DNA from 4 places in the Streptomyces sp. NPDC021225 genome. Region 1 is predicted to be linked to each of the others. Evidence: riboswitches for the same ligand, from Rfam matches in the RefSeq annotation. Region 1 holds a riboswitch; each other region holds the start of a gene.

The links. Region 1 has a riboswitch for cobalamin ahead of ACH4S9_RS07715 (cobalamin biosynthesis protein). Riboswitches for the same ligand answer to the same signal wherever they lie in the genome.
Positions count from the first base shown of each region.
Region 2: it holds a riboswitch for cobalamin, as region 1 does, so the genes downstream of both, ACH4S9_RS28765 (ABC transporter substrate-binding protein) here and ACH4S9_RS07715 (cobalamin biosynthesis protein) in region 1, are expected to answer to the same signal.
Region 3: it holds a riboswitch for cobalamin, as region 1 does, so the genes downstream of both, ACH4S9_RS11205 (ribonucleoside-diphosphate reductase subunit alpha) here and ACH4S9_RS07715 (cobalamin biosynthesis protein) in region 1, are expected to answer to the same signal.
Region 4: it holds a riboswitch for cobalamin, as region 1 does, so the genes downstream of both, ACH4S9_RS00910 (CbtB-domain containing protein) here and ACH4S9_RS07715 (cobalamin biosynthesis protein) in region 1, are expected to answer to the same signal.

Region 1 is NZ_JBIRPV010000001.1:1,675,434-1,682,560, reverse strand. Features, by position in the region: gene ACH4S9_RS07730 (class II aldolase/adducin family protein) at 1-658, opposite strand, end outside; gene ACH4S9_RS07725 (anion permease) at 998-2,257, shown strand; gene ACH4S9_RS07720 (hypothetical protein) at 2,270-2,524, shown strand; cobalamin riboswitch at 2,728-2,863, shown strand; gene ACH4S9_RS07715 (cobalamin biosynthesis protein) at 3,007-4,089, shown strand; gene ACH4S9_RS07710 (cobyric acid synthase) at 4,086-5,678, shown strand; gene ACH4S9_RS07705 (putative cobaltochelatase) at 5,917-7,127, shown strand, end outside.
Region 2 is NZ_JBIRPV010000006.1:684,164-691,290, forward strand. Features, by position in the region: gene ACH4S9_RS28755 (LysR family transcriptional regulator) at 1-844, shown strand, start outside; gene ACH4S9_RS28760 (alpha/beta hydrolase) at 1,067-2,041, opposite strand; cobalamin riboswitch at 2,285-2,423, shown strand; gene ACH4S9_RS28765 (ABC transporter substrate-binding protein) at 2,745-3,731, shown strand; gene ACH4S9_RS28770 (FecCD family ABC transporter permease) at 3,743-4,825, shown strand; gene ACH4S9_RS28775 (ABC transporter ATP-binding protein) at 4,822-5,628, shown strand; gene ACH4S9_RS28780 (hypothetical protein) at 5,677-6,132, opposite strand; gene ACH4S9_RS28785 (aminoglycoside phosphotransferase family protein) at 6,542-7,127, shown strand, end outside.
Region 3 is NZ_JBIRPV010000002.1:675,649-682,775, reverse strand. Features, by position in the region: gene ACH4S9_RS11210 (FGGY family carbohydrate kinase) at 1-1,213, shown strand, start outside; cobalamin riboswitch at 1,527-1,657, shown strand; gene ACH4S9_RS11205 (ribonucleoside-diphosphate reductase subunit alpha) at 1,781-4,195, shown strand; gene ACH4S9_RS11200 (ribonucleotide-diphosphate reductase subunit beta) at 4,258-5,214, shown strand; gene def (peptide deformylase) at 5,301-5,930, opposite strand; gene ACH4S9_RS11190 (tetratricopeptide repeat domain-containing protein) at 6,028-7,014, opposite strand.
Region 4 is NZ_JBIRPV010000001.1:186,606-193,732, reverse strand. Features, by position in the region: gene ACH4S9_RS00925 (glycosyltransferase family 2 protein) at 1-725, shown strand, start outside; gene ACH4S9_RS00920 (galactose oxidase-like domain-containing protein) at 729-2,687, shown strand; gene ACH4S9_RS00915 (glycoside hydrolase family 6 protein) at 2,935-3,987, opposite strand; cobalamin riboswitch at 4,193-4,329, shown strand; gene ACH4S9_RS00910 (CbtB-domain containing protein) at 4,366-4,584, shown strand; gene ACH4S9_RS00905 (CbtA family protein) at 4,600-5,391, shown strand; gene ACH4S9_RS00900 (sortase domain-bontaining protein) at 5,422-6,012, opposite strand; gene ACH4S9_RS00895 (hypothetical protein) at 6,018-6,299, opposite strand; gene ACH4S9_RS00890 (HAD-IIA family hydrolase) at 6,423-7,127, opposite strand, start outside.

The sequences.
Region 1 (7,127 bases):
GCGGCAGGAGGGTCGGGGTGCGGCCGGGGACGGCGGCCGCGGTGAGCCAGACCCGGCACATCCACTCCAGCTGGGCGGTCCGGTCGTACGCCTGGTCCAGCGTGGCGCCATAGACGACGGTGCCGTGGTTGCGCAGCAGACAGCCACTGCGGTCGCGGAGCGCGTCGAGCATCTTCCGGGCCAACTCGTCGGTGCCGTAGAGGGCATAGCCCGCGACGCGCACCGGGCCACCGAGCGCGCCGGTCATGTAGTGGATCGCCGGAACCTCGTCGACCAGGGTGGAGACCGCCGTGGCGTGCACCGCGTGGGTGTGGACGACGGCCGCGGCGTCAGTGTGGCGGTAGACCGCGAGGTGCATGGGCAGCTCGCTGGTGGGGGCCAGCTCGCCGAGCACCTGACGCCCCTCCAGGTCGACGCCGACCGCGTCGCCCGGGCCGAGCCGGTCGTACGGGACGCCGCTCGGGGTCACCAGCACGGTGTCGCCGACCCGGGCCGAGACATTGCCGGAGGTGCCGACGACCAGGCCGTCGGCGACCGTCCTGCGGGCCGTCTCCACCACCCGCTCCCAGGCCTCCGCCAAGTCCCGCTGGTCCCGGGCCTCCCCTGGGTCCGGTCGCTCCCCGGGCCCCGTCGGCCGTGCGGTCTCCGGCTCCGTCACGATGCCTCACCTCCGGGCGCCGATCATGGCAGGCGAGGCATCCTGTACGCATCAGGGAGGGGCCGGGGGATCATCGGCGCCGCCTTCGCGCAGGTGCGTCACCCCTGAGCCCACCTCAGTTCACCTCCCGTTCACCCCATGTCCTTACGGTCGTGGTGCATGCTTCGGCTGTCGCACTGATTGCCCGGGTGTGCACCCCTTCCCCTCCCCTGGGAGGGGATTTCTGACGTGGCTGCCTCGGTGGCCTCACGACGACCAAGATGCACCACGGAATGTAGCCATCCTGCGACGCTCCGTGTCACGAAGTTCGGGGATCGCATTCCCCCACGAAGGAGTTCGATGGAACACATCACGCTTCTCATTGGGATCGTGATCGTCACGGCATTGGTGTTCGACTTCACGAACGGCTTCCACGACACGGCCAACGCCATGGCCACCACCATCTCCACGGGAGCTCTCAGCCCCCGGATCGCGGTCGCGATGTCGGCGGCCCTCAATCTCGTCGGCGCGTTCCTCTCCGTGGAGGTCGCCAAGACGATCTCCGGAGGGATCATCGACGAGGGCGCGGGGATCCAGCCCGAAGTGATCTTCGCGGGTCTGGTCGGCGCGATCGTCTGGAACCTGCTGACCTGGCTGGCCGGGCTGCCCTCCAGCTCCTCGCACGCCCTCTTCGGCGGCCTCATCGGCGCCACCCTGGTCTCCGTCGGCATGGACGGGGTCAACAGCGACAAGATCGTCATGAAGGTCCTGATCCCCGCCGTGGCCGCGCCGGTCGTGGCCGGCGTCGCCGCCCTGGTCGCGACCCGGCTCACCTACCGGCTGGCCCGCGACCGCGACCCCCAGGACACCGCGAAGGGCTACCGCGCCGGGCAGATCGCCTCGGCCGCGCTGGTCTCCCTCGCCCACGGCACCAACGACGCCCAGAAGACCATGGGTGTGATCACCCTGGCGCTGATCACGGGCGGCGTGATCGTCCCCGACTCCGACCCGCCGCTGTGGGTCATCGTCGCCGCGGGGCTGGCCATCGCGCTCGGTACGTACCTGGGCGGCTGGCGCATCATCCGCACCATGGGCAAGGGCATCACCGACATCCAGCCGCCGCAGGGCTTCGCCGCCCAGACCGGCGCCGCGACCGTCATCCTCGCCTCCTCCCACATCGGCTTCGCCCTCTCCACCACCCAGGTCTGCTCCGGCGCCGTGATGGGCGCGGGCGTCGGCCGCAAGGGCGGTGTGGTGCGCTGGTCCACCGCGGGCCGCATGGTCCTCGCCTGGGTGCTCACCCTGCCCGCCGCGGGCCTCGTCGCGGGCGGCGCGGCGCTGCTGGCGGACCAGGGCGACTGGGGCGTCACGACGGTCGCCGTGCTCGCGGTCGCCGCCTGCGCCGCGATCTGGGCGGCCTCGCGCCGCAAGCCCGTCGACCACACCAACGTCAACGACAGCACCGATGCCGGGGCGGCGCCGGCCGAGCCGGTGGGCGTCGTCACCGCCGCCCTCCAGTCCGTGGCCCCGCCGCCCGCCGGGCCGGTGGCCCCCGCCCCCGCCTCCTCCCCCTCCGCCACCCCGGCCGGCGCCTCCGCCGCCACCGGCAGCACCAGCTAAGGAAGTAACGCGATGAGCATCGACTGGGCGGCTCTCGGCCAGGTCTTCGGCGTCAGCCTCGTGGTGACCGTCGGCTTCGTGGGCGTCTTCACCCTCGGCATCCTCGGTGCCTCCCGCAAGCCCCAGCAGGCCGAGGCGGGCCAGGACACCGCCGCGGCCCCGGCGGGCGCCGGCGTCGGCGTCGGCCCCGCGCGCGCCGCCGCGTACGCCTGCTTCGCGCTGTGCGCGGCGACGGTGGCGTACGGCATCAATCTGATCGTGGCCTGACGGCCTGAACCCGCACGGCTCGGCCGTGTTCCCGCAGTAGCCACGGCCGCCGGGCCGGGCCGCGCCGACCAGCGCGGACCCGCCCGGCGGCCGTGGCGTGCGTGGCGCGTGTGGGCCTCGGCACACTCGCGCATCCCGGGGCATTCGCGAGTTGACGGCCATTCGCCGCCCATGGTGGACTTCCGGAGCCAAACGGCGGCAGGAGAGGAAGCCGGTGAGAATCCGGCGCGGTCCCGCCACTGTCACCGGGGAGCGCTCTCCCATCGCACGCACAAGTCACGGTCTCCGTACGGAGGCTGGAAGACCGGGAGAAGCGCGGATCCGGGAGCCAGGAGACTCTCACCGCCGGTCACGTCGAACCAGGGCGCGGACCCTGAGTGAGGACATACCACCATGCCCGGCACCGCCATGCCGCCGACGCCGACCCGCCCGCGGCCCGAACTCCACGCCCCGACGCGCCGAGGCACGACGGCGGACTGACGATGGGTGCCGATCACGCCTCGTACGCGTGCGGCGCCGCCCTCGGCTTCCTCGGCGACCTCGCCACGGGCGATCCGCGCCGCGGCCACCCCGTGGCCGCGTTCGGGCGCGCCGCCCTGGCCGTCGAGCGGCTGCTGTGGCGCGACCACCGCGGATCCGGGGCCCTGTACGCCGCGCTGTGCGCGGGCGGCGCGGCCGCGGGGGCCGCGCTTTCGGTGCGCGCCGTACGGGCTTTGGGCGGCGGCGCCTTGGGGGTCCCCTCCCGCGCCGCGCACACCGTGCTGACCGCCTCCGCCACCTGGGCCGTGCTCGGCGGGACCACGCTGGGCCGGGAGGCGCGGGCCGTCGGCGGCGCGCTGGCCGCCGGGGACCTGGACGCCGCCCGGCGGCGGCTGCCGCACCTGTGCGGCCGCGACCCGCAGGCGCTGGACGAGCGGCAGATCGCGCGCGCGGTCGTCGAGTCGGTCGCCGAGAACACCTCGGACGCCGTCGTGGGCGCGCTGGTGTGGGGGGCCGTCGGCGGGGTGCCGGGCCTGGTCGGCTTCCGGGCCGTCAACACCCTGGACGCGATGGTTGGCCACAAGTCGCCGCGCTACCGGCGGTTCGGCTGGGCCGCGGCCCGGCTGGACGACCTCGCCGGCTGGCCCGGCGCACGGCTCACCGCGACGCTGGCCACGCTGGCCGGGCCCGACCCGCGCGGCGCGCGGCGCGCCTGGCTCCGCGAGGGCCACCGCCATCCGAGCCCCAACGCGGGCCCGGTGGAGGCCGCGTTCGCGGGCGCGCTCGGCGTACGGCTGGGCGGCACTCTCGCGTACGGCGGCCGCGTCGAGCACCGGCCGGTGCTCAACCCCGGCGGGCGGGCGGTGGAGGCCGCCGACATCGAGCGCGCGGTACGGCTGTCGCGGCGCGTCGGCGCCCTGGCGCTCGGCGTGTCCGTCGGGGCCCGGCTGGCGGTGGGGGCGGCGCTGGGGCCGTCCCGTGCCCCACATGGCGCGCTCGCCCGCTGGGCACGGTCCTTGCGGGCGGACGGACCCGGACCGGGCAGGACGGCGCGGCCCGCGGCCGCGGGGAGGGATGGCATATGAGCGGCATACCCAGCAGGGGCGGCGGCGGCCTGCTCGTCGCGGGCACCACTTCGGACGCGGGCAAGAGCGTCGTCACGGCCGGGATCTGCCGATGGCTCAGCCGTAAGGGCGTCAGCGTCGCGCCGTTCAAGGCACAGAACATGTCGCTCAACTCCTTCGTGACCCGCGACGGCGCGGAGATCGGCCGCGCCCAGGCCATGCAGGCCGCGGCCGCGCGCGTCGAGCCGAGCGCGCTGATGAACCCGGTGCTCCTCAAGCCGGGCAGCGACCGCAGCAGCCAGGTGGTGCTGCTGGGCAGGCCGGTGGGCGAGCTGAGCGCGCGCGGGTATTTCGGGGGGTCTGGGGGGGCGTCCCCCGGGGAAAAGCAGCACTCAGGGCGCCAGGAGACGCTGCTGGGCACCGTCACCGAGTGCCTGGCCGAGCTGCGGCGCACACACGACGCGGTGATCTGCGAGGGCGCGGGCAGCCCCGCCGAAATCAACCTGCGCCGCACCGACATCGTCAACCTGGGTCTCGCCCGGGCCGCCCGGCTGCCGGTCGTCGTGGTCGGGGACATCGACCGCGGCGGCGTCTTCGCGTCCTTCTTCGGCACGACCGCGCTGCTCTCCGAGGCCGACCAGCGGCTCGTCGCGGGCTATCTGGTGAACAAGTTCCGCGGCGATGTGACCCTGCTGGAGCCGGGCCTGGAGATGCTGCGCGGCCTGACCGGCCGCCCGACCATGGGCGTGCTGCCGTACGCGCACGGGCTCGGCATCGACGAGGAGGACGGCCTGCGTGTCTCGCTGCGCGGGACGGTGCGCGAGAGCGTCGTCGCGCCGCCGCACGGCGCGGACATCCTGCGGGTCGCGGTCGCCGCGGTGCCGCTCATGTCGAACTTCACGGACGTGGACGCGCTGGCCGCGGAGCCGGGCGTGGTCGTGCGGTTCGTGGACCGGCCGGAGGAGCTGACCGACGCCGACCTGGTGGTGCTGCCCGGCACCCGCGGGACCGTACGGGCCCTGGAGTGGCTGCGCGAGCGCGGGCTGGCGGCGGCGATCGCGCGGCGGGCCGCCGAGGGTCGCCCGGTGCTGGGCATCTGCGGCGGCTTCCAGATGCTCGGCGAGCGCATCGAGGACGAGGTCGAGTCGCGGGCCGGGACGGTCGAGGGGCTGGGGCTGTTGCCCGTACGGGTGCGGTTCGCGGTGCACAAGACCCTGGCGCGGCCGGTCGGCGAGGCGCTCGGCGAGCGGGTGGAGGGCTACGAGATCCACCACGGGGTCGCCGAGTTGCTGGACGGCGCGGACGAGCCCTTCCTGGACGGCTGCCGGGTGGGCTCGGTGTGGGGCACGCACTGGCACGGCTCGCTGGAGAGCGACGGCTTCCGGCGCGCCTTCCTGCAACGGGTCGCGGACGCGGCGGGCCGGGCGTTCGTCCCGGCGCCCGACACCCGCTTCGGGGAGCTGCGCGAGGAACAGCTGGACCGCCTGGGCGACCTGATCGAGGAACACGCGGACACGGACGCGCTGCTGCGGCTCATCGAGAACGGCGTCCCGGAGGGACTGCCGTTCGTCCCACCGGGCGCCCCACCGTTCCCGCAGGAGCCCCGGTGACCCCCACAACGGCCACCAAGCCCCCCAACGGACGCACCGCCCCCGCCGCCGCGGGCCCGGCTGCGCGGGGCACGGCACTCGACCGCCACCGCCGACGCCCCGTCGCGACCGCCCCCCATGGCCCGGGGGCCCGGGGGCTCGCCCCCGGATCGGGAAGGGGCGGGGAGGGGAACAAACCCCGGGCCACCCGCCTCCGCCCACGCCGCCATCGCCCCCTCACCGCAGGAGGAACCCCCGTATGACCGCCGCCCCCTACCCCTTCACCGCGCTCGTCGGGATGGCCGACCTGCGGCTGGCGCTTCTGCTCAACGCCGTGTCACCGGCCGTGGGCGGGGTGCTGGTGCGGGGCGAGAAGGGCACCGCGAAGTCGACGGCGGTGCGGGCGCTGGCCGCCCTGCTGCCCGGCATCGACGTGGTGCCCGGCTGCCGCTTCTCCTGCGACCCCGCCGCGCCCGACCCACGCTGCCCGGACGGCCCGCACGAGCCGGGCAGCGGCACCCTCCGGCCCGCCCGGATGGTCGAGCTGCCGGTCGGCGCCTCCGAGGACCGGCTGGTCGGGGCGCTGGACATCGAGCGGGCTCTCTCAGACGGGGTGAAGGCGTTCGAGCCGGGCCTGCTGGCCGACGCGCATCGCGGCGTGCTCTACGTCGACGAGGTCAACCTGCTGCACGACCACCTGATCGACCTGCTGCTCGACGCGGCGGCCATGGGCGCCTCCTATGTGGAGCGCGAGGGCGTGTCCGTACGGCACGCGGCGCGCTTTCTGCTGGTGGGCACCATGAACCCCGAAGAGGGCGAGCTGCGGCCCCAGTTGCTGGACCGCTTCGGCCTCACGGTAGAGGTCGCGGCGTCGCGGGACACCGACGAGCGGGTCGAGGTGGTGCGGCGACGGCTGGCGTACGACGAGGATCCGGCCGCCTTCGCCGTGCGCTGGGCCGACGAGGAGGGCACGCTGCGGGAGCGCGTCGCGGCGGCGCGCGCCCTGCTGCCGCACGTGCGCCTGGGCGACGGCGCGCTGCGGCAGATCGCGGCGGTGTGCGCGGCGTTCGAGGTGGACGGGATGCGCGCGGACATCGTGACGGCGCGAACGGCGACGGCGCTGGCGGCGTGGGCGGGGCGTACGGAGGTGACCGCCGAGGACGTGCGGCAGGCCGCGCTGCTGTCGCTGCCGCACCGGCGCCGGCGGGCGCCGTTCGACGCGCCGGGACTGGACGAGGACAAGCTCGACGAGGTGCTGCGCGAGTCCGGCGGCGCGGACGACGACCCGGAACCGGACCCGGATCCGGGCGACGGGCCCGAGGGGCAGGAAGGGCCGGACGGACCAGACGAGGGACCGGGCGGGCCGGGCGGGCCGGGCGGCGGACAGCCGCCGCAGGGCGCGCCGGAGCAGGCGCCGCCGCAGACCGGGCCCTCCGTCCCGGAACAGCGCACGGGCTCCGACGGTCCGGA
Region 2 (7,127 bases), on a different contig from region 1:
GGAGGTCGTCGTCGCCGTCGCCGAGGAAGGCGGCTTCACCGCGGCGGCGCGGCGCCTGCACGTGGTGCAGTCGGCGGTGTCCGGCACGGTCCGGGCGCTGGAGAAGGAGATGGGGACCCGGCTGTTCGAACGCACCACCCACCGGGTCTCCCTCACCCCGGCCGGAGAGGCGTTCGTGCCGGCGGCCCGCACGGCGCTGCGGGCGGCCGAGCAGGCCCGGGCCGCGGTCGACGTGGCGCGCGGCGAGTTGCGCGGGCAGGTCACGGTCGGCACCATGCAGGGAGTCTGGGTCGGTCTGCACCGCGCGCTGGCCGCGCTGCGGGCGGAACACCCCCGTGTGGTGGTCCGGCTCCGGCAGGCCCCGGTGGCCGACATCCGGCAGGCGCTGCGCGACGGCACGGTGGACCTCGCCGTGGTGGCCCTGGACCGCCAGCAGCAGCGGGGGCTGGTGACCCGCCCGCTGGTGCGCGAGGAGATGGTGCTCACGGCCTCGCCCGCGCGTGGCTTCGCCCAGGAGGACCGGGTCACCTTCGCCGAGATCGCCCGGATGCCGTTCATCGACTTCACACCCGGCTGGGCGATCCGCGGCGCGGTGGACCGGGCCTTCCGGGCCGCCCTGGTCGAGCGCGGCACCGCCTTCGAGGTCAACGACATCGTCGCGGCGTCCGAACTCGTCCGCCACGACCTCGGGGTGTGCGTCATGCCGGAGTCCATCGCCGCTCGTTTCCCCGATCTGACCCTGCGCAGGTTCGACCGGCGCCCGCCGCGCTGGAACGTGATGGCGGTGTGGCCCCGGGGGGAGACACCCCCGGCGGCCGCCGCCCTGTTGCGACACCTCGCCTGACCCCGGTCGGCAGCGGGCCGCGAGCGCCGCCCCCGCTGTCCGGGGTGCGGGGCTCGCGTACGGGCCGGGGCCGGCCGTCAGCCGGCGGTGTGGCGGGCCGCCCGGTGCTCGGTGGTCCAGTAGAGCAGGGCCAGGAGCGGCAGGACGCACTCCGCCGCGGGCCCCGGTCGGGACGCTGCGGCGGAGTGCCCTCCTCGGCCTTGCTCGGCCTTGGTCGGCTTCTCAGCGCTTCTGGAGCGCGGTGCCCAGCGTGTCGGCGGCCAGCTTGATGGCGACCTGCGCGGCGTGGGTCTCGCGCATCGCGTTGACCATGACGAAGTCGTGGATGATGCCCTGGACGCGCACGGCGGTGACCGGGACACCGGCCTGGCGCAGCTTGTTCGCGTAGGCCTCGCCCTCGTCCCGCAGGACGTCCGCCTCAGCGGTGATCACCAGGGCCGGCGGCAGACCCGTCAGCTGCTCCGTCGTGGCGCGCAGCGGCGAGGCGGTGATCTCGGCCCGCTGCGCCTCGTCGGTGGTGTACTGGTCCCAGAACCACTGCATGCCGTCCCGGCGCAGGAAGTAGCCGGTGGCGAACTGGTGGTACGAGCCGGTGTCGAAGCTCGCGTCGGTGACCGGGTAGAACAGCACCTGCTGGACCAGCGGCACATCGCCGCGCTCCTTGGCCATCAGGGTCAGGGCCGCGGTCATGTTGCCGCCGACGGAGTCGCCGGCCACGGCCAGCCGGGTGCCGTCCAGGCCCTTGGACCCGCCCTCCCGGACCACCCACTGGGCGACCGCGTAGTTCTGCTCGATGGCCACCGGGTACCGGGCCTCCGGCGACAGGGCGTACTCCGGGAAGACCACCGCCGCGTTCGCGCCGACGGCCAGCTCGCGGACCAGGCGGTCATGGGTGTGGGCGTTGCCGAACACCCATCCGGCGCCGTGGATGTAAATGATCACCGGCAGCTCCCCGGTGCTGCCCGCGGGCTTGACGATGCGGACCCGGACGCTGCCCGTGGGGCCGCCGGCCACCGTGATCCACTCCTCGTCGACCGCCGGCTTGTCGATCTCGCCGGACTGCACCTCGTCGACCGCCGCGCGGCCCTCAGCCGGGGCCAGATCGAAGAGGTACGGAGGGTTGGCGGTGGCTTCGGCGAAGGCGGCTGCGGCCGGCTCCAGGACAGGCTGGACCGGCGGCACGACGGCATCCGACATCTGGCTCTCCCGAGGTGTGGGGGTAAGGAATGGGGAATTGCCGGGAAGATCGTGGAGATCTCCCGGCTGCTGGGGTCACCCTAGGTCGGCCACCGGTCAACTCTTGTCCGCCAGCGCACCGAGTCTTTCCCCGCAGCGCCATGCGGGGGATCCGGCCGCGGCGTCCGTGCGTCTCGTAGGCCACGTGAGGGCATGTTCCGTCCCGCGGTGCCGCGTAGCGGTCGTGGCCCGGCGCGCGCTAACGTCTCATGGACAAACGACGGCGTGACGGAAGCCGGTGGGAATCCGGCACGGTCGCGCCACTGTGTGTCCGGCGGAGGCCCCGTGCTGCGGGGCGGCCGCCGGGCGAGTCAGACCCTGCGCCGTCGTATGAGCACCGACAACCGGGACGCGTGTTCCCCAGGAGGTTTTCAGCATGGCCCAGTCCGCCGCGCCCGCGCCGAGCACACCGGCCGTCCTCTCCGGCGCCCTGCCGCTGCTCCTCCGCTAACGGCCGAACACACCGTCCGGCAACGGCCGAACACACCCGACACCGCCGTGCCCGTGCCCATCGGGCCCCGGCCGGGTGCCGCGGCCCTCACCGGACCGGCCTTGGGAAACACCACCGTACGACCGGCTCCGCAGCTGAGCCCCGTCATGCAGAGGAACGTCCGTGCCGATAGCACGCCCCGCCCGTCTCACCGCCTTCTTCCTGACCACGACCCTGACGCTGGCCGGCTGCGCCGACGCCACCCCGAACGGCGACCGGCCGTCGGACCGCGCCGCCGCCGGATATCCGCGTACGCTCACCAACTGCGGCCACACGGTGCATATCGCCGGGCCGCCCCGGCGCGCGGTGTCGCTCAACCAGGGCAGCAGCGAGATCCTGCTCTCGCTCGGCCTGGCCGACCGCATGGCGGGCACGGCCACCTGGACCGACCCGGTGCTGAAGGGCCTGCGGAAGGCCAACGCCACGGTGGACCGGCTCGCCGACAACGCCCCCTCGTTCGAGAAGGTGCTGGACCAGGAGCCGGACTTCGTGTCCGCCTCGTTCGAGTCCACCCTGGGCAAGGGCGGCGTGGCCACGCGCCAGCAGTTCGAGGACCTGGGCGTGCCCACCTATGTCTCCCCGGCCGACTGCGCCAAGGACAACACCGGTGACGGCGACGGCTCCCGCGCCACCCCGCTGACCATGGAGAACATCTACCGGGAGATCCGGGACCTCGCCACGGTCTTCGGGGTGGAGAAGCGGGGCGAGCGGCTGATCGGCGCTCTGAAGGCCCGGGTGAAGGCGGCGACCGAGGACATCGACGCCTCCGGCACCACCATGCTCTTCTGGTTCGCCAACTCCGACGCCCCGTACCTGGCCGGCTGCTGTGGCGCGCCCGGCATCATCACCCGGGCGCTGGGCGCCGAGAACGTCTTCGACGACCGCCACGACGAGTGGCCCCAGATCAACTGGGAGGCGATCGCGGACCGCGACCCCGATGTCCTGGTCATCGGCGATCTCTCACGCGAGCAGGAGTCGGCCGAGACCGCCGCGAAGAAGATCGAGTTCCTGGAGTCCAACCCGGTCACACGGACCATGGACGCGGTCAGGCACAAGCGGTACGTCCTGCTCAGCGGGCAGGCCATGAACCCGTCGATCCGCACGGTCGAGGGCATCGAGAAGACCGCCGCCGCCCTGCGCGCGTTCGGGCTCGCCAGGTGACGCCACGCCAAGTGACACCGAGCCAGGTGACGCCACGCCACACGGCCCCTCGCCGAGCCGCGCCCCCCGGAAGCCGCCGGCTCAGGAGCGCCGTGCTGTGGGCGGCGGGGCTCGCCACGCTGCTGGCCTCGGTCGCGGTGGCCATCACCATCGGCCCGGCCAGCATCGGCGTCGCCGACGTCTGGGCCGTGGTGGCCGCCCATCTGGGCTGGGGCACCTCCGACCTGACGCCGATCCGGGCCGGAATCGTCTGGGACCTGCGGCTGCCGCGCACCCTGCTCGCCGCGGTGTGCGGGGCGGGGCTCGCGCTGTGCGGGGCGGTGATGCAGTCGATGCTGCGCAACCCGCTCGCCGACCCCTTTGTGCTCGGCGTCTCCTCCGGAGCCTCCACGGGCGCGGTCTTCGTCGTGGTGCTGGGGGTCGGCGGCGGGGCCGTGTCGATCTCGGCGGGCGCCTTCGTCGGCGCCCTGGCCTCGTTCATCCTCGTCCTGCTGCTCAGCCATGTCCTGGGCGGCACGACGGACCGGATCGTGCTCTCCGGGGTCGCCGCGATGCAGCTGTTCTCCGCCCTCACCTCCTTCGTGGTGATGACGGCGGCCGACGCGGAACAGACCCGCGGTGTGCTGTTCTGGCTGCTCGGCTCGCTCAGCGGCGCCACCTGGGACGAGGTGTGGGTGTGCCTGGCCGTGCTGGCCGTGACCCTGCTGGTGTGCGCCGTCCACGCCCACGCGCTCGACGCCTTCGCGTTCGGGCGGGACGCGGCGGCCACGCTCGGCGTCGACGTGGCCCGTACCCGGCTGATCCTGCTGACCGCCACCGCGCTGCTGACCGCGGCGCTGGTCAGCTGCGCCGGGGCCATCGGCTTCGTGGGGCTCGTGCTCCCGCACGCCGCCCGCGCCCTCGCCGGATCCGCCCACGGCCGTCTGCTGCCGCTCACCGCGCTGGCCGGGGCGGTGTTCCTGGTGTGGGTCGACACCCTGGCCCGCACCGTGCTCGAACCGCAGGAGGTGCCGGTGGGCGTGGTCACCTCGCTCATCGGCGTACCGGCGTTCGTCCTGATCCTCTACCGCACCCGGAAGGCGACCACCGTATGACCGGCGGCCCCGGCACCACGACCACCGGCCTGCGCGCGGAGCGGCTGGCGCGCACCGCGGGCGGCCGACTCGTCCTGGACGCCGTCGACATCGCCCCGCCACCGGGCTCCTGCACGGGGCTGCTCGGGCCCAACGGCTCCGGCAAGTCCACCCTGCTGCGGCTGCTGGCCGGGGTGCTGGCCCCGTCCTCCGGCGTCGTCGCCCTCGACGGCCACCCGCTCGGCGACCTGCCGCGCAGGACGGTCGCCCGGCGTGTCGCCGTCGTCGAACAGGACGCCGTGACCCAGGCCGAGCTGACCGTACGGGATGTCGTGGGCCTCGGCCGGATCCCGCACCGCCGCGCCTGGTCGGCGCCGTCGGCGGCGGACGAGAACGCGGTACGCGGCGCCCTCGAGCGGACCGGGCTCGCCGACCGGGCCGACCAGTCCTGGCACACGCTGTCCGGCGGCGAACGCCAACGTGCCCAGATCGCCCGGGCGCTCGCCCAGGAGCCGCGCGAACTCCTGCTGGACGAGCCGACCAACCACCTCGACATCCAGCACCAGCTGGACCTGTTGTCCCTCGTCGCGGCCCTGCCCGTGACCACCGTCATCGCCCTCCACGACCTGAACCTGGCGGCGATGTACTGCGACCGGCTGGTGGTCCTGAAGGCCGGCCGCGTCGTGGCCCGCGGTACGCCGCACGACGTCCTCACCGAGGACCTCATCGCGGACGTCTACGGTGTGCGCTCCGTCGTCACCTCCGACGGGCCGGAGGGACGCCCCCACATCCGCTTCCTCGGCAGGGCCGCCTCCGGCGCGTGACCGGCCGGCGCACCCGGGTCGGCGCACCCGGGCCGGACGCACCCGCGATCAGGCGCTGCGCCAGCGCCGTACGGTGTCGCCGTGCGCCGTCAGCCAGGTGCCGTCGCCCAGCGCGAGCGGGTCGAGGCAGCCGGTTCCCGGGTAGCCGACCTCGGCGAGCGGCACCAGGGTGTGGCCGTCGCAGATGAGGTGCCAGGCCTCCGGCGACCACTGCTCCTCGGCCACGGCCACCAGGACGCGGTCCCGGTCCAGGAACCCGGGGCGGAAGCCGACGAAGCGCAGCCCGTCGGGGAGCACGTCCTTCGCCTCCACGGTGACATCGGCCTGCCCGGGCGCGTACCGGCTCAGCCACTCCCCGCCCACGTCCAGCTTCAGAAACGCCCCGCCCAGGCTCAGCCCGGCGAACGGCTCCTCCGTCATGCCGATCTGTTGGGCGCGCAGGACATCGCCCTCCCACCAGTCGAGGAACAGCTGAGCGGGGTCCGTGAGGGACTGCTGGAACATATGGCCCACGGAGGCGGACGGCAGCGTCGGGGCAGCAGGCTCCCGAGCCGATCGTCCGGTCGGGCCAGGGAAGGTGCGCGTACACCCAGCGCACCCGGCCGTCCGGCTCGTAGACGGTGACGGCGCTCGGCGAAGACGCGGGAGGTGTCCTGGGCGACACGGCCCGCCACGATGCCGTCCTCGGCCTCCGCCACCAGCCAGTTCGCGCGGTCGCGCACCAGCCAGCCGTCGTTGTGGCCGAGGCCGTCGCCGATTCCGGGGAATTGGTCCTGGGCGAGGAGCCGGGCGTCCAGCCGGGTGAGTGCCATGTGCCCGGTTTACCCCGGTAAGTGTCCGAGGGGCCAACGGCGCCCACCGGCGCGTCAGCGTGCGCGAGGTGTGGCGCCGCGCAACTGGGCACACTGTCTCCGTGTATCACGATGAAGAACAGCCGCTGTCCGGCGGGAACGTCAGCGCTGGCGTCGTCCGTGTCGGAGACACCGTCCGCCGCCCGGTCGGGCCGTGGACTCCCGCGGTGCACGCCCTGCTGGCCCATCTCCACGAGGTGGGGTTCCGGGCGGCTCCCCGCCCCCTGGGCATCGACGATCAGGGGCGCGAGGTCCTGACCTTCATGCCGGGACAGGTGGTGTGGCCCGACCGGTTCTGGGCTCTGGAGCCCGCCCGGCGACTGGCCCGCGTGGCACGGCTGATCAGGGACTACCACGAGGCCGTGCGGGACTTCACGCCGCCGCCCGACGCGCGCTGGCAGGTGCTGATGCCCGCCGAGAGCGGCGACATCATCGCCCATCAGGACCTCGCCCCGTGGAATCTCGTGGTCGGTGACGAGGACCAGTGGGCCTTCATCGACTGGGACACCGCAGGCCCGGGGTCCCGCCTGTGGGATGTCGCGTACGCCATGCACGGTTTCATCCCGCTGTCCGCGCACCCGGATTGGCGACGCCGGGATGCCGCGGAGCGGCTGCGGGTTTTCGCGGACGCGTACGGCCTGGACGAAG
Region 3 (7,127 bases), on a different contig from region 1:
CGCGGCGGGCCGCGCCGTGCGCCCGCCGATCTCCTGGATGGACGGCCGGGCGAACGACACCGTGGCCCGCTGGGGCGAGGACGGCACCATCCGCGACCTCTACCGGCTCACCGGCTCCGGGGTGTTCCCCGGCTGCCACGCGCCGCTGCTGCGCTGGCTGGCCGACCACGAGCCACAGGCCCTGGCGCGCGCGGAGGTCGCGGGCTACTGCGTGGACGCGGTGGCCCAGCGGCTCACCGGCGTCATCGGCGTGGACGCCTCGGACGCGTCCATGCCCTTCCTGGACGTGACCACACGCGCATACGTCCCCGATGCCCTGGAAGCGTGCGGAATCGCCGAATACGCCCGGCTGTTGCCGACGCCCGCCGCGCCCGGCACCGTCCTGCGGCTCGACGACGCGGGCGCGGAGCTGCTCGGGCTGCCGGCCGGACTGCCCGTCACGGCGGGCCCGTACGACCTCCCGGCCTGCGCGATCGGCAGCGGCGTGACGGAGGTGGGCGACGGGCTGCTGATCGTGGGCACCACGCTCGCCAGCCAGGTCCTCACCGACAGCGCGCGGATCGACCCGGCGGCCGACCCGGCGGGCATGTGGCTGTGCACGCCCGACCGGGACCGCTGGCTGCGCGGCATGCCCGCCATGGTGGGCACGGCGGCCCTGGAGTGGGTCCTGGAGTTCACCGGGGCGACCACCGCGGATCTGGAGACGCTGCTCGCCGACAGCCCGCCGGGGGCGCGCGGGGTCACCGCGCTGCCCTTCCTGTCGGACGCGGGCGAGCGCGCCCCGTTCGTGGAGCCCGCCGCGCGGGGCCGGTTGGACGGCCTGACCCTGGCCACGACCCGCGCGGACGCCGTCCGGGCCGCCTGCGAGGCCGTGGCGTACGCGGCACGCCACTGCCTGGAGGCCGCGGGGCTGAGCGCGACGCTCGCGGCCTGCGGGGGCGGCACCCGGTCCGCCGCCTGGACCCAGCTGTTCGCGGACGTCCTGGGGCGGCCGGTGCGGATCCCGGACGAGCCCGAGGTGGGGGCGCGCGGCGCGGTCGCGGTCGCCTGGCGCGCGTTGGGCGACCCGGTGGACGCGGCACAATGGCGAGCCGATTCGCGTACTGTCGTACCCGACGCGGAGCGCGCCGAGGCATACGAGCGCGGCTACGCGGACTACCGGGCCAGGCTGGCCCGTACCCTCGCGGAGTGGCGGGCAACGGCGCCCGCTTAAAGGCGACCCGGCGCCGCGCCGGGCCCGGCGCAGGCCCTTGCCGGGCCCCTGCCGGGCTCGCGCCCGACCGTCCGCGCCGGACCCGCACCGGGGCCGCGCCGGGGCCGTACCGGCCCCCTGCCGGCCTCTGCCGGGCCACCTCGGGGCACCTCGGGGCACGCCCCAGGGCCCGCGTCAGGCCTGTCTCGGGCCTGCGTCAGGCCTGTGCCAAGCGCGCGCCAAGACCGCGCCAAGTCCGGCACTGAATAGCACATTCGTACGAAACACTCCACCTCGCGACACAACATGTGGGGGCGCGTGCGCTCGCCACCACAAGATGTATGCTCATGCTCGCTGTCGCCGCAGGGGAATCCGGTGCGAATCCGGAACTGTCCCGCAACGGTGTACGCGTACGCTTTTGCGTACCCGCGAGTCCGAGGACCTGCCGACAGCCGTCTCATACGTCCGGGCCCCGCGGGTTGGGCCGATGGACGCTGTGCGGTATGCCCTTGGCGGTTTCGGCATGCCCGCACGCGCCCATCGCGTACCACCCGCCCGGCCCCCAGCCGAGCGAGGGAGAACACTTCAGTGACCATCGCGCCAGCCGATCCGGTTTCAGAGGCAGCGGCTACTCAGGCAGCGGACGACGCGCCCGGGACCGCCCTGCTGCGGACCCTGACGGAGCTCACCGCCGACCTGCCCGCCACCGACCCCGGCAAGGTCGCGGCCGCCGCCCTGCGCGGCCGCCATCCCGGCTCGGACGAGGCGGAGTTGCGCACCCTCGCGACCGAGGCGGCGGCCGGTCTGATCGCCGAAGAACCCGAGTACTCGAAGCTCGCCGCGCGGCTGCTGACCCTCGCCATCGCGGAGGAGGCGGCCGGGCAGGGCGCGGTCTCCTTCTCCGCCTCGGTGGCCGTGGGCCACCGCGAGGGCCTGATCGCGGACGGCACGGCCGAGTTCGTGACCGCCCACGCCGCCCGCCTGGACGCGCTGGTCGAGCGGGCGCTGGCCGACGGCGCCGACGACCGCTTCGGCTACTTCGGGCTGCGCACCCTCCACAGCCGCTATCTGCTCCGCCACCCGATCACCCGCCAGGTGATCGAGACCCCGCAGCACTTCCTGCTGCGGGTGGCCTGCGGGCTGGCCGAGGACCACTCGGAGCGGGCGCTGGACGACGTCGCCGAGCTGTACCGGCTCACCAGCACACTGTCCTACCTGCCCAGCTCCCCCACGCTGTTCAACTCCGGCACCCGCCACCCGCAGATGTCGTCCTGCTATCTGCTGGACTCGCCGCTGGACGAGCTGGACTCGATCTACAACCGCTACCACCAGGTCGCGCGGCTCTCCAAGCACGCGGGCGGCATCGGCCTGTCCTACTCGCGCATCCGCGCCCGCGGTTCGCTGATCCGCGGCACCAACGGCCACTCCAACGGCATCGTGCCGTTCCTGCGCACCCTCGACGCCTCCGTCGCCGCCGTCAACCAGGGCGGCCGGCGCAAGGGCGCGGCCTGTGTGTACCTGGAGACCTGGCACGCGGACATCGAGGAGTTCCTGGAGCTTCGGGACAACACGGGCGAAGAGGCCCGCCGCACCCACAACCTCAACATCGCGCACTGGATCCCGGACGAGTTCATGCGCCGGGTGGAGGCCGACGCCGACTGGTCGCTGTTCTCGCCGGTCGACGCGCCCGCGCTGGTCGACCTGTGGGGCGAGGAGTTCGACGCCGCGTACCGGAAGGCCGAGGCGGACGGGCTGGCCGTCAAGACCGTCCCGGCGCGCCAGCTGTACGCCCGGATGATGCGCACCCTCGCGCAGACCGGCAACGGCTGGATGACCTTCAAGGACGCCGCCAACCGCACCGCCAACCAGACCGCCGAGCCCGGCCGGGTCGTGCACTCCTCCAACCTGTGCACCGAGATCCTGGAGGTCACGGACGACGGCGAGACGGCCGTGTGCAATCTGGGCTCGGTCAACCTGGCCGCGCACCTGGGCAAAGACGGCGGCGCCGGGGAAGAAGTAATGGACTGGGAGCGGCTGGACGCGACCGTCCGCACCGCCGTCACCTTCCTCGACCGCGTGGTGGACATCAACTTCTACCCGACCGAGGAGGCCGGGGCGTCCAACTCCCGCTGGCGCCCGGTGGGCCTGGGCCTGATGGGCCTCCAGGACGTCTTCTTCCGGCTGCGGCTGCCCTTCGACTCGCCCGAGGCGCAAGCGCTGTCCACCCAGATCTCCGAGCGCATCATGCTCGCGGCGTACGAGGCGTCCTGCGCCCTCGCCGAGCGCCACGGCCCGCACCCGGCCTGGTCCGCCACCCGCACCGCGCGCGGTGTGCTGCACCCGGACCACTACACGGACGCGGTGGCGACCTGGCCCGAGCGGTGGGCAGCGCTGCGCGAGCGGATGGCCAAGTCCGGGATGCGGAACTCGCTCCTCCTGGCCATCGCGCCGACCGCCACCATCGCCTCGATCGCGGGCGTCTACGAGTGCATCGAGCCGCAGGTCTCCAACCTCTTCAAGCGCGAGACGCTCAGTGGTGAGTTCCTCCAGGTCAACTCCTACCTGGTGAACGACCTGAAGAAGCTCGGCGTGTGGGACGCCCAGAGCCGTGAGGCGCTGCGCGAGTCCAACGGCTCGGTCGAGGACTTCTCCTGGGTGCCCGAGGACGTACGCCGGCTGTACCGGACGGCGTGGGAGATCCCGCAGCGCGCCCTGATCGACATGGCCGCCGCCCGCACCCCGTACCTCGACCAGAGCCAGTCGCTGAACCTCTTCATGGCCTCGCCCACCATCGGCAAGCTCAGCTCGATGTACGCGTACGCCTGGAAGCGCGGCATCAAGACCACGTACTACCTGCGCTCGCGCCCGGCGACCCGGATCGCCCAGTCGGCCCGCGCGGCCGCCCCCGCCACCGTGCCCATCCCCACTCAGCAGGCGCCCGTCGACCCCGAGGTCATCGCCTGCTCCCTGGAGAACCCCGAGTCCTGCGAGGCCTGCCAGTGACCACCGCCCCCGAACGCGTCAAGAACCTCCTGGACCCCGGGTTCGAGCTGACCCTGCGGCCGATGCGGTACCCGGACTTCTACGACCGCTACCGCGACGCGATCAAGAACACCTGGACCGTGGAGGAGGTCGACCTCCACTCGGACGTGGCCGACCTCGCCAAGCTCTCCCCCGGCGAGCAGCACCTGATCGGCCGCCTGGTCGCCTTCTTCGCGACCGGTGACTCGATCGTGGCGAACAACCTGGTGCTCACCCTCTACAAGCACATCAACTCGCCCGAGGCGCGGCTGTATCTGTCCCGGCAGCTGTTCGAGGAGGCCGTGCACGTCCAGTTCTATCTGACGCTGCTGGACACCTACCTCCCCGACCCGGACGACCGGGCCGCCGCGTTCGCCGCGGTGGAGAACATCCCGTCGATCAGGGAGAAGGCGGAGTTCTGCTTCCGCTGGATCGACTCGGTCGACAAGATCGACCGGCTGGAGACCAAGGAGGAGCGCCGCCGCTTCCTCCTCAACCTGATCTGCTTCGCGGCGTGCATCGAGGGCCTGTTCTTCTACGGCGCCTTCGCGTACGTCTACTGGTTCCGCTCCCGCGGCCTGCTGCACGGCCTGGCGACGGGCACCAACTGGGTGTTCCGCGACGAGACCATGCACATGAACTTCGCGTTCCAGGTGGTGGACACGGTCCGCGAGGAGGAGCCCGAGCTCTTCGACGACGAACTCCAGCAGCAGGTCACCGACATGCTGCGGGAGGCCGTCGAGGCCGAGCTCCAGTTCGCCCGCGACCTGTGCGGCGACGGGCTGCCGGGTATGAACACCGAGTCGATGCGCGAGTATCTGGAGTGCGTCGCCGACCAGCGGCTCGCCCGGCTGGGCTTCGCCCCGGTCTACGGCTCGGAGAACCCGTTCTCCTTCATGGAGCTTCAGAACGTCCAGGAGCTGACCAACTTCTTCGAGCGCCGCGCCTCCGCGTACCAGGTGGCGGTCGAGGGCTCGGTCTCCTTCGACGACGACTTCTGAGCCGCTTCTGATGCAAACCCGGCATACGGCGCGGCGCCCCTGGGATCTCCCGGGGGCGCCGCGCCGTATGTATGCCCTGTCGGGCGTCAGTCGTTGGGCACCGTCTCGTAGCGCGGCGTGCCCTCCGCCATCTGCCGCAGCGCGTCCTTACGGTCGCGCTTGGAGAGGCGGTCGATGTAGAGACGGCCATAGAGGTGGTCCGTCTCGTGCTGGAGGCAGCGCGCGAAGTAGCCGGTGCCCTGGACCGCGATCGGCTTGCCCTGGGCGTCCTGGCCGCGCACCACCGCGTAGTCGGGGCGGGCCAGCGCGGCGTAGGCGGTGGGCACCGACAGACAGCCCTCGTTGGAGTCGTCCAGCACCCGGCGGTCGGCCGGGAGCTCGTCCAGCACCGGGTTGCAGACCACGCCCACATGGCGGACGCCGTCGTCGTCCGGGCAGTCGTAGACGAAGACCTTCAGGTCGACGCCGATCTGGTTGGCGGCCAGGCCCACGCCCTCGGCCGCCTTCTGGCTGGCGAACATGTCGTCGATCAGCGCGGCCAGCTTGTCGTCGAACTCGGTGACGTCCTGGCACTCCTTGTGCAGCACCGGATTGCCGACGACCGTGATCGGGCGGGCCGTGCCGCGCTCGCGATACGCGCGCTCGCGCTCCTCACAGTCCTCCGTGTCCACGATGAACTCGTCGTCCACCCGCTGCTCAGTCCCTTGCTGCGCCATCGTCCGCCGCACGCCTTCCTCAAAACCGCCACTCGTCGCCCTACAGGGTAACGGCCGCACCCCAGGTCGTAAGGCCCGCGACGGATGAGCGGGTATGTCAGCAGACCTCTTCCAGGTCCCGCCACTCACGGGTGTCCGGGCTGTCCGCGACCCAGCCGTCCAGCAGCCCCCGCACCAGCCCGCTCGGCGCGGCGATCCCGCACTCCCGCTCCGCCACCCACAGCGAGCCCGAGCCCGCCATGCGGTGCCCCAGCGGGCCGGGCTGGCCGGGCTCGCTGTGGTCGTGCGGGTCCAGGTGCTCGCCCTCGCCCTCGTCGCTGGGCATCCGGCTCTCCGAGCAGGAGCGGCACAGCAGCCGCACCGAGGACGACCAGTCCTCGGCGGCGAAGCCCGCGTCCGCCGCGAGCCGCTCCAGGGCGTCCCGGTCGGCCTCCGTCGCGGCCTCCAGCAGCACCACCCAGGTCGGCACCGGGGACGGCGCCCACAGCTCGATCTCGTCGAAGACCGGATACGCGGGGCCGGCGGAGGTGACGCGCTCGCCGTGCGGAACGCCGTCGTGCAGCACCACCTCGCCCCAGCGCCGCCCGGAGGACGGCAGCGGGATGGACAGCACCTCGATCCGGGCCGGGTCGAGCCGGCGGCCCCAGACGACCTCGGACTCGCCCTCCGGCGACAGCCGCACGGCCGCGCTGCCCAGCTCCATGCCCAGCGGCTCACCGGACGCGGAGGCCTCGCCCGGCACCTTCAGGCCGTACGCCTGCCAGGCGCGGCGCGCCAGCGGCCAGTCCTGGAGAGCGGTGGCGGCGATCCCCACGTTCCACCAGTCCGGGGCGCCGGTCTCGCGGTCCAGCAGCGCGACCGCGCGCAACCCCGCCGCGCGCGCCTGCTCCCAGTCGTGCCGGAACTTGTGCAGCAGCGCCAGGTTGAACCAGGACTCCGACAGCCACGGTTCCAGGTCGGCGGCGCGGGTCAGCAGAGCTCCCGCGTCCTCGTACCGGCCGTCTCCGATGAGCGTGAACGCGCGGTCCGTGGCCTGCCGCCATGACGCGGACGGCCGGTGCCGCACCTTGCCGAAGATCTTCACCATTCCCGCCTGCCGGTATCGAAGTAGTACCGCACCAGATGCCTTCGCGGACGGACAAGCCCTCCCTCGACGACAACCTGCCACACATTCGCGGACATCTCAGCCCGGCCCCT
Region 4 (7,127 bases), 1.5 Mb from region 1:
GCTCCGTCTACACCCCCGACGTGCTCGCGGTCGGCGAGGGCCCGGCCGCCTGGACCGACTTCTTCACCCAGCAGCTGCGCTGGTCGCGGGGCACCTACGAGACGCTCCTCAAGCAGTTCTGGAAGGCGCCGTTCACCCTGCCGCCCGGCAGGCTCCTCAACTACACACTGATGGTGATCTTCTATCCGGCGTCGGCGCTCAACTGGATTCTCGCCGCCCTCAGCTGCGCGCTCTTCCTCGGCTTCGGCGCCGCCGGCCTCCAGATCGACCCCGCCATCTGGATGATGCTCTACGGCAACGCCTCCGCCCTTCAGATCGGCCTGTACGTCTGGAACCGGCGGCACAACGTCTCCCCACACGAGCCGGAGGGCTCCGGGGGCGTGGCCGGCATGGTGATGTCCGCGCTCTCCGCGCCGATCTACGCCCGCTCGCTGATGGACGCCGTGCTGCGCCGCAAGAGCCGGTTCGTGGTGACGCCCAAGGGCGACTCGGCGAGCCCCGACACGCTCTTCGGCACCTTCCGGATTCACCTTTTCTTCCTGGCGGTCTTCGGCGGGTCGCTCGCCTCTTCCTCCTACTTCGGCCACAGTCATCCAGCGATGACCGTTTGGGCATCGCTTGCCCTGGCTGTCACGGCCGCGCCGATCGTCGCCTGGCGGTGGACCGTCCGCCAGGGGAAACGGACCGAGAAGCAGACCGCCGATCCATCCCTTGGGGGACGATAAGACGTGAAGTACCGACCGAGTCGCCGCACCCGCCGCTTCGGGATCGGTGCGGCGGCTGTGTTCGTGCTGGCCGGAATGAACGGACCGGCCCTCTACCGGTTCAGCTCGGACAAATACCAGCGATACAAGATCAACCAACCGGAGTACAAGGCCAGGAACGGCCACTGGGCCGTGGTGAACATCCCCGAGGAATACCGGATCAACACGATCCACGCCGCCCTGCTGCACACCGGCAAGGTGCTGCTGGTCGCCGGCTCGGGCAACAACGCCAAGAACTTCGCCGCCAAGTCCTTCCGGAGTGTCCTGTGGGACCCGGAGACCAACACCTTCAAGAACATCCCCACCCCCGAAGACCTCTTCTGCGCCGGACACTCCCAGCTGCCGGACGGAAAGCTGCTGGTGGCGGGCGGCACCCAGCGCTACGAGAAGCTCAAGGGCGATGTCGAGAAGGCCGGCGGCCTGATGTTCGTCCACAACGAGAACCCGGACAAGCCGAAGACCTTCCCGTCGGGCACCCGCTTCACCGGCAAGGAGAACGGCAAGACCTTCGAGTCCAAGGACCCGGTCCTGGTCCCGCGCGCCAAGAAGACCCAGAACGACAAGACCGGCAAGGTCACCGTGACCGCCAGCACCGCCCGGGTCTATGTGGAGGCGCTGCGCAGGGGAGCGCGCTACCAGACCGGCACCGAGGACAACTACCGGATCGCGGGGCTGCGGGGCAAGGACCGGCAGAACTTCTACGGCATCGCGCAGAAGCTGTCCTTCGACAAGAAGGACTTCCAGGGCATCAGGGATGCCTACGAGTTCGACCCCGTCGCCGAGCGGTATGTGCCCGTCGACCCGATGAACGAGGCCCGCTGGTACCCGACCCTGACCACCCTTCAGGACGGCCGGGTGCTCTCGGTCTCCGGCCTGGACGAGATCGGCCAGGTCGTGCCGGGGAAGAACGAGGTCTACGACCCCAAGGCCAAGAAGTGGAAGTACCTGCCCAAGAAGCGGTTCTTCCCCACCTACCCGGCGCTGTTCCTCGCCGAGGGCGGCAAGATCTTCTACACCGGCTCCAACGCCGGCTACGGCCCCGCCGACAAGGGCCGCACCCCCGGCCTCTGGGACCTGAAGACCAACGCGTTCAAGGCCGTGCCCGGCATCAGCGACCCGGACGCCCTGGAGACGTCGATGTCCGTGCTGCTGCCCCCGGCCCAGCGGCAGCGGTACATGGTGCTCGGCGGCGGCGGGGTCGGCGAGGACCCCAAGTCCACCGCGAAGACCCGCATCGTCGATCTGAGCGAGGACCGGCCGCGCTTCCACGACGGGCCGAAGCTCTACTCCGAGGTCCGCTACCCCAGCAGTGTCATCCTCCCGGACGACACCGTCCTGACCACCAACGGCTCGGGCGACTACCGGGGGCGGGACGGCAGCAATGTGCTGCGGGCCGAGATCTACGACGCCAGGAGCAACACCGCGCGCGGCGTGGCCGACCCGCTGGTGGGCCGCAACTACCACTCCGGGGCGCTGCTGCTGCCCGACGGACGGGTGATGACCTTCGGCTCCGACTCGCTGTTCGGCGACGACGCCAACACCAAGCCGGGGACGTTCCAGCAGCAGATCGATCTCTACACCCCTCCCTATCTGTTCCGCGACGCACGGCCCAAGCTGACCGACACCGCGCCCCGGACCCTCAAGCGCGGGGCCAAGGCCACCTACCGCACCCCGCACGCGTCGGCGATCGAGCGGGTGCGGCTGATCCGGCCCGGCTCCTTCACCCATGTGACCAATGTCGAGCAGCGGTCGATCGCGCTGGACTTCGTCAGGAGCAAGGACAGCGTCACGGTGCGGATCCCGAAGGACTCGTCGCTGGTCCCGCCGGGGTGGTACATGCTCACGGCGGCGGACGAGGAGGGGACTCCGTCGAAGGCGGTGTGGGTGAAGGTGCCCGCCTCGAAGGACACCCCCGAACACTGACCGCCCCGATCCCCCGCCCGACAGCCGCGGCGCGGTGACTACGGGGCCGCCTGCGGCTGGATACTCCCCTTACCCGCCCCTTCCCGTAACCAAGGACTTCGCCCCTGGACCCCGGGGGCCGGGGCAGTGCCCCCCCCACTTGGCGGAGCCGCATATCGATGCCGCGGGAAGGGGCGGGTAAGGGGACAGCGCCGATATGCGGCTCCGCCGTGTGGCCGCGGGGACACGCCCAAGGCGGGCGTGATGACTATTTCGCGTTGCGCGCCAGGTCGAGGGCGTACCGCGGCCACCATCGGCCGGCGTGCGGGCCGCCCTTGCAGGTGCCGTCCGACTCGCCCGGACGCTTGATCCACAGATACGCGGCGACCGCGGCGTCGCCCGTGCGGACCGTGGGCGTCTCGCCCAGCGCCCGCCCCTTGGGGTTGCACCAGGCCTCGGGGTCCTCCTTGCCCGGCACCGGCCCCTTGCCGTTGCGGCTGGTGTCGATCACGAAGGGCTTTCCGCCGACCAGGGCGGAGAGCTTCCTGCCGTACGCCTTGTTGTCCGCGGTGGTCTGATAGTTGGCGATGTTGAGCGCGAAGCCGTCGGCCTTCTTCAGCCCGGCGCGCCGCAGCGGCTCGGCCATCCGGCGCGGATCCTTGATCCAGTGCGGATTCCCCGCGTCCAGATAGACCTTGGTGCGGGGCAGCCCCTTGAGCTTGTCCACGGCCCCGGTCAGCAGGTCGTAACGCTCCTCGAGGAACCGCCTGGGCGTGCAGCCGTCCACCGCGTGGGGCAGTGCGTCCGGCTCCAGGATGACCGTGGCGGCCCGGTCGCCGATGCCCCTGACCGCCTTGTCCAGCCAGGCGCGATACGCGTTGCCGTCGGCGGCGCCGCCCTTCGAGTACTGGCCGCAGTCGCGGTGCGGGATGTTGTAGAAGACCAGCAGCGCGTCACGCTCCTCCGACACGGCGGCCTCGGTGAACCCCCGCGCCTGGCCCTCCGGGTCGTCCACCCCCAGCCACTCCGCGACCGGCTGCGCGGCGATCTTCTGTATCAGCTTCGCCTCGCCGGTCTCCCCCTTCCTGCGGTACTCGGCGACCTGCCGGGCCGCGGCGCCGTCCGGGTTCACCCAATACGGCACGACATTCCGGGGCCGCTGTGCGGGCCTCGCCGCCGCGATCGCCTCCTCCTCGCGATCGGAACGCCCGGAACCCGACGAGCCGAAGCAGCCGGAGAGCGTCACGAGCGACAGCAGCGCCCCCACCGCCGCCCCGGCACGGACAGATCCTCGCCGACGGCCGGTGTAACTCCCGTACATCCACTCCCCCTTGGGTGCACGCTCCGGGGGACACCCCTCAGGCCCCCGGCAGGACAAGACCGGTCGAAACCATGCTTACACACCACACCGGCCCTCACGGGGTTATCCACAGCCCTTTGCGTGAATTCGCCCGTACGGCGCGAAGCGGCCCCTCCGGGACCGGTTGACAGGTACCCGTCCGCCTGGGACTCTCCGATGCGACAAGTCAACACAACGAGACGACGGTGTACAGGAACCCGGTGCGAATCCGGGACGGTCCCGCCACTGTGACCAGGAGTCGGCGCGCGCGAACGGCGCCGCACTTCCGGGAGTCAGGAACTGGCCGTCGTTCTCCTTCCTGCTGAGGGGCGTGGAAACCCCACTAGGAGGCAACAGCGGATGTCCCTGCACACGGCACGGCACACCGACCCCGCGGCCGTCTCGGCCGCCACCGCCCACACCCGCGACTGGCTGATCGCGGCCGGCGCGGTCATCCTCGCTCTCATCGCCCTGTACGCGGTCTTCATCGACAACGGCTCGCTGATCTCGGCGACGGGCGACTATCTGCACGAGTTCTCGCACGACGGCCGGCACCTCTTCGGTGCCCCCTGCCACTGACGGGTCCGGCACCCCATGGCAGACGGTCACGTTCCCGTACTCCCCCTGCTCCGGCGTGGCCTGGCGGCGGGCGCCCTCGCGGGCCTCGCCACCGGGCTGTTCTCCCTGCTGCTGGCCGAGCCCCTGATGGACCGTGCCATCCGGCTGGAGGAGAAACGCCAGGAGAGCGAGCACTCGCACGCCGCCGCGGCCGCGGCGGTCACCCACCACGAGGAGCTGTTCTCCCGCTCCACCCAGCACTTCGGCCTCGTCGTCACCGCCGTGGTCGTCGGGCTGGCGCTCGGCGTCTTCTTCGCGGTCGCGCACGCGCTCGTCCACCGCGGATCCGACACCTCCGCACGCCCCTGGCCCCGCGCGCTCACCCTCGCAGCGGCGGGCTTCACCGGCCTCTCGCTCCTGCCAGGCCTGCGCTATCCGGCCAACCCGCCGGGCGTCGGCGACGCGGGCACGGTCGGCGACCGCCAGGCGATGTGGCTCGCCGCGGTGGCGATCGGCGTGCTCGGCATGGTGCTCGCCCGGCTGGTGCACGTCCGGCTGACGGCGGCGGGCCGCGGTCCCGCCGTGGCCCAGACGGCGGTCGCCGCGACCGTCGTCGCGGTGCTCCTCGCCCTGTTCGCCCTCCCCGACAACCCCGACCCGGTCCCCGTCGAGTCCACACTGCTCTGGGACTTCCGGATGCTCTCGTTCGCCTCGCACGCGGTGATGTGGGCGGTCCTCGGCGCCACGTTCGGCGCCCTCGGCCTCCGCGCCCTGCGCGAGCGCGGCACGACGACTCACCGGCCGGACCCGGTCCCGACCGCGGCGTAACCCTCGGGCCCGGTGGGCGGGCTTCCCCGCCTACCGGCTCCCCGTCAGATACGCCGACACCACCACCGTTCCGCCGCGCGCCCTGCCGCCCGCGAGCAGCCGCAGCTCCGCGCGGCCCCCGGCCCGCGCCGCGTACACCCGCCGCGCGTCGAACCGCGTGGCGGTGACCATCGCGACGTCCTCGACCGTGAACTCGGCCACCGTCCCGTCCGCCCGGGACACCCGCACCGCGTCGCCGCGCCTGACCCCGCCGAGGCGGCGGAGGACCCCCGCGTCGGCCGGCCCGACCAGCACCGCCGCCCCCGAGGCGCCCGGCCGCGCCCCCATCCCGTACCAGCCCCCGCTCCCGTCCCGGCCCTGGCCGGCGACCGGCGCCGCGATCCCCGCCGACTCGACGACGACGCGCCGCGCCGCCGCGGCCGGCAGCGGGTGCCACGCCCTGGGCAGCGGATGCGTGGGCGGGCGCCCCACGGCCGCCACATCCCCCGTCAACGGCACCGCTCCGCCCAGGCCCTCCGCCGCGTCATGGCCCCACAGCCACAGTCCGAGCAGCAGCGCCGCCCAGGCCACCCCCGCGATCGCCCTCGCCCGGCCGACGCCGCCGGGGCGCTTCCCGTACACCGCCGTCAGCCCGACGCCGCGGCGACCGGGCGACGGCGGCGCCGCACCGCCATCCCGGCGACGGCCAGCGCCGTGACTCCGGAGAGCACCAGGCCGTACGCCTCGGCCCCGCCGAGGCCGCGGCGCGCCGCGTCGTCGGCCGGGGCGAGGTCCGAGTGGGCGCGGTGGACATGGCCGGGGCGTGCGGGGGCGGCGTCCTCCTGGTCCGCGACGGCGGGGCCGGCGATGGCCAGGACCACCGCCGCCGCACAGACGGCCATACGGAGCGTGAGGGCGAGCGGGCGCATGGTGAAACCTCCTGATACCACCGAGGCTCACGCGCACCGCCGGAAGCCGCATCCGCTGCGGCCCCCGGCTGCTCCGTACGGGTCAGACGCGCTCCGGTACGTTGCGGCGCGTTCCGGCGGGCGTCAGATCCGCTCGACCAGGTCCGCGATGGAGTTCACGACCGTGGACGGCCGGAAGGGGTGCCGGTCGATCTCATCGGGCTGGGTGACCCCCGTGAGCACCAGGAAGGTCTCCATGCCCGCCTCGAGACCGGCCAGCACATCGGTGTCCATCCGGTCGCCGATCATGGCGCTGCTCTCGGAGTGCGCGCCGATCGCGTTCAGCCCGGCCCGCATCATGAGGGGGTTCGGCTTGCCGACGAAGTACGGCTCGGCCCCCGTCGCCTTGGTGATCAGCGCGGCCACGGAACCGGTCGCGGGCAGCGCGCCCTCCGCGGAGGGCCCGGTCTCGTCGGGGTTGGTGGCGATGAAGCGGGCGCCGTTGTCGATCAGGCGGATGGCCTTGGTGAGCGCCTCGAAGCTGTACGTACGGGTCTCGCCGAGCACCACGTAGTCCGGCTCGACGTCGGTGAGGACGTAGCCGATGTCGTGCAGGGCCGTGGTCAGCCCCGCCTCGCCGATCACATACGCCGTGCCGCCGGGCCGCTGGTCGTCCAGGAACTGCGCGGTGGCCAGCGCGGACGTCCAGATGTTGGCGACCGGCACGTCGAGGCCGATCCTGGACAGCCGGGCGTGCAGATCGCGCGGGGTGTAGATGGAGTTGTTGGTGAGCACGAGGAAGGGCTTGCCGGACTCGCGCAGCCGCTTGATGAAGGCATCGGCCCCGGG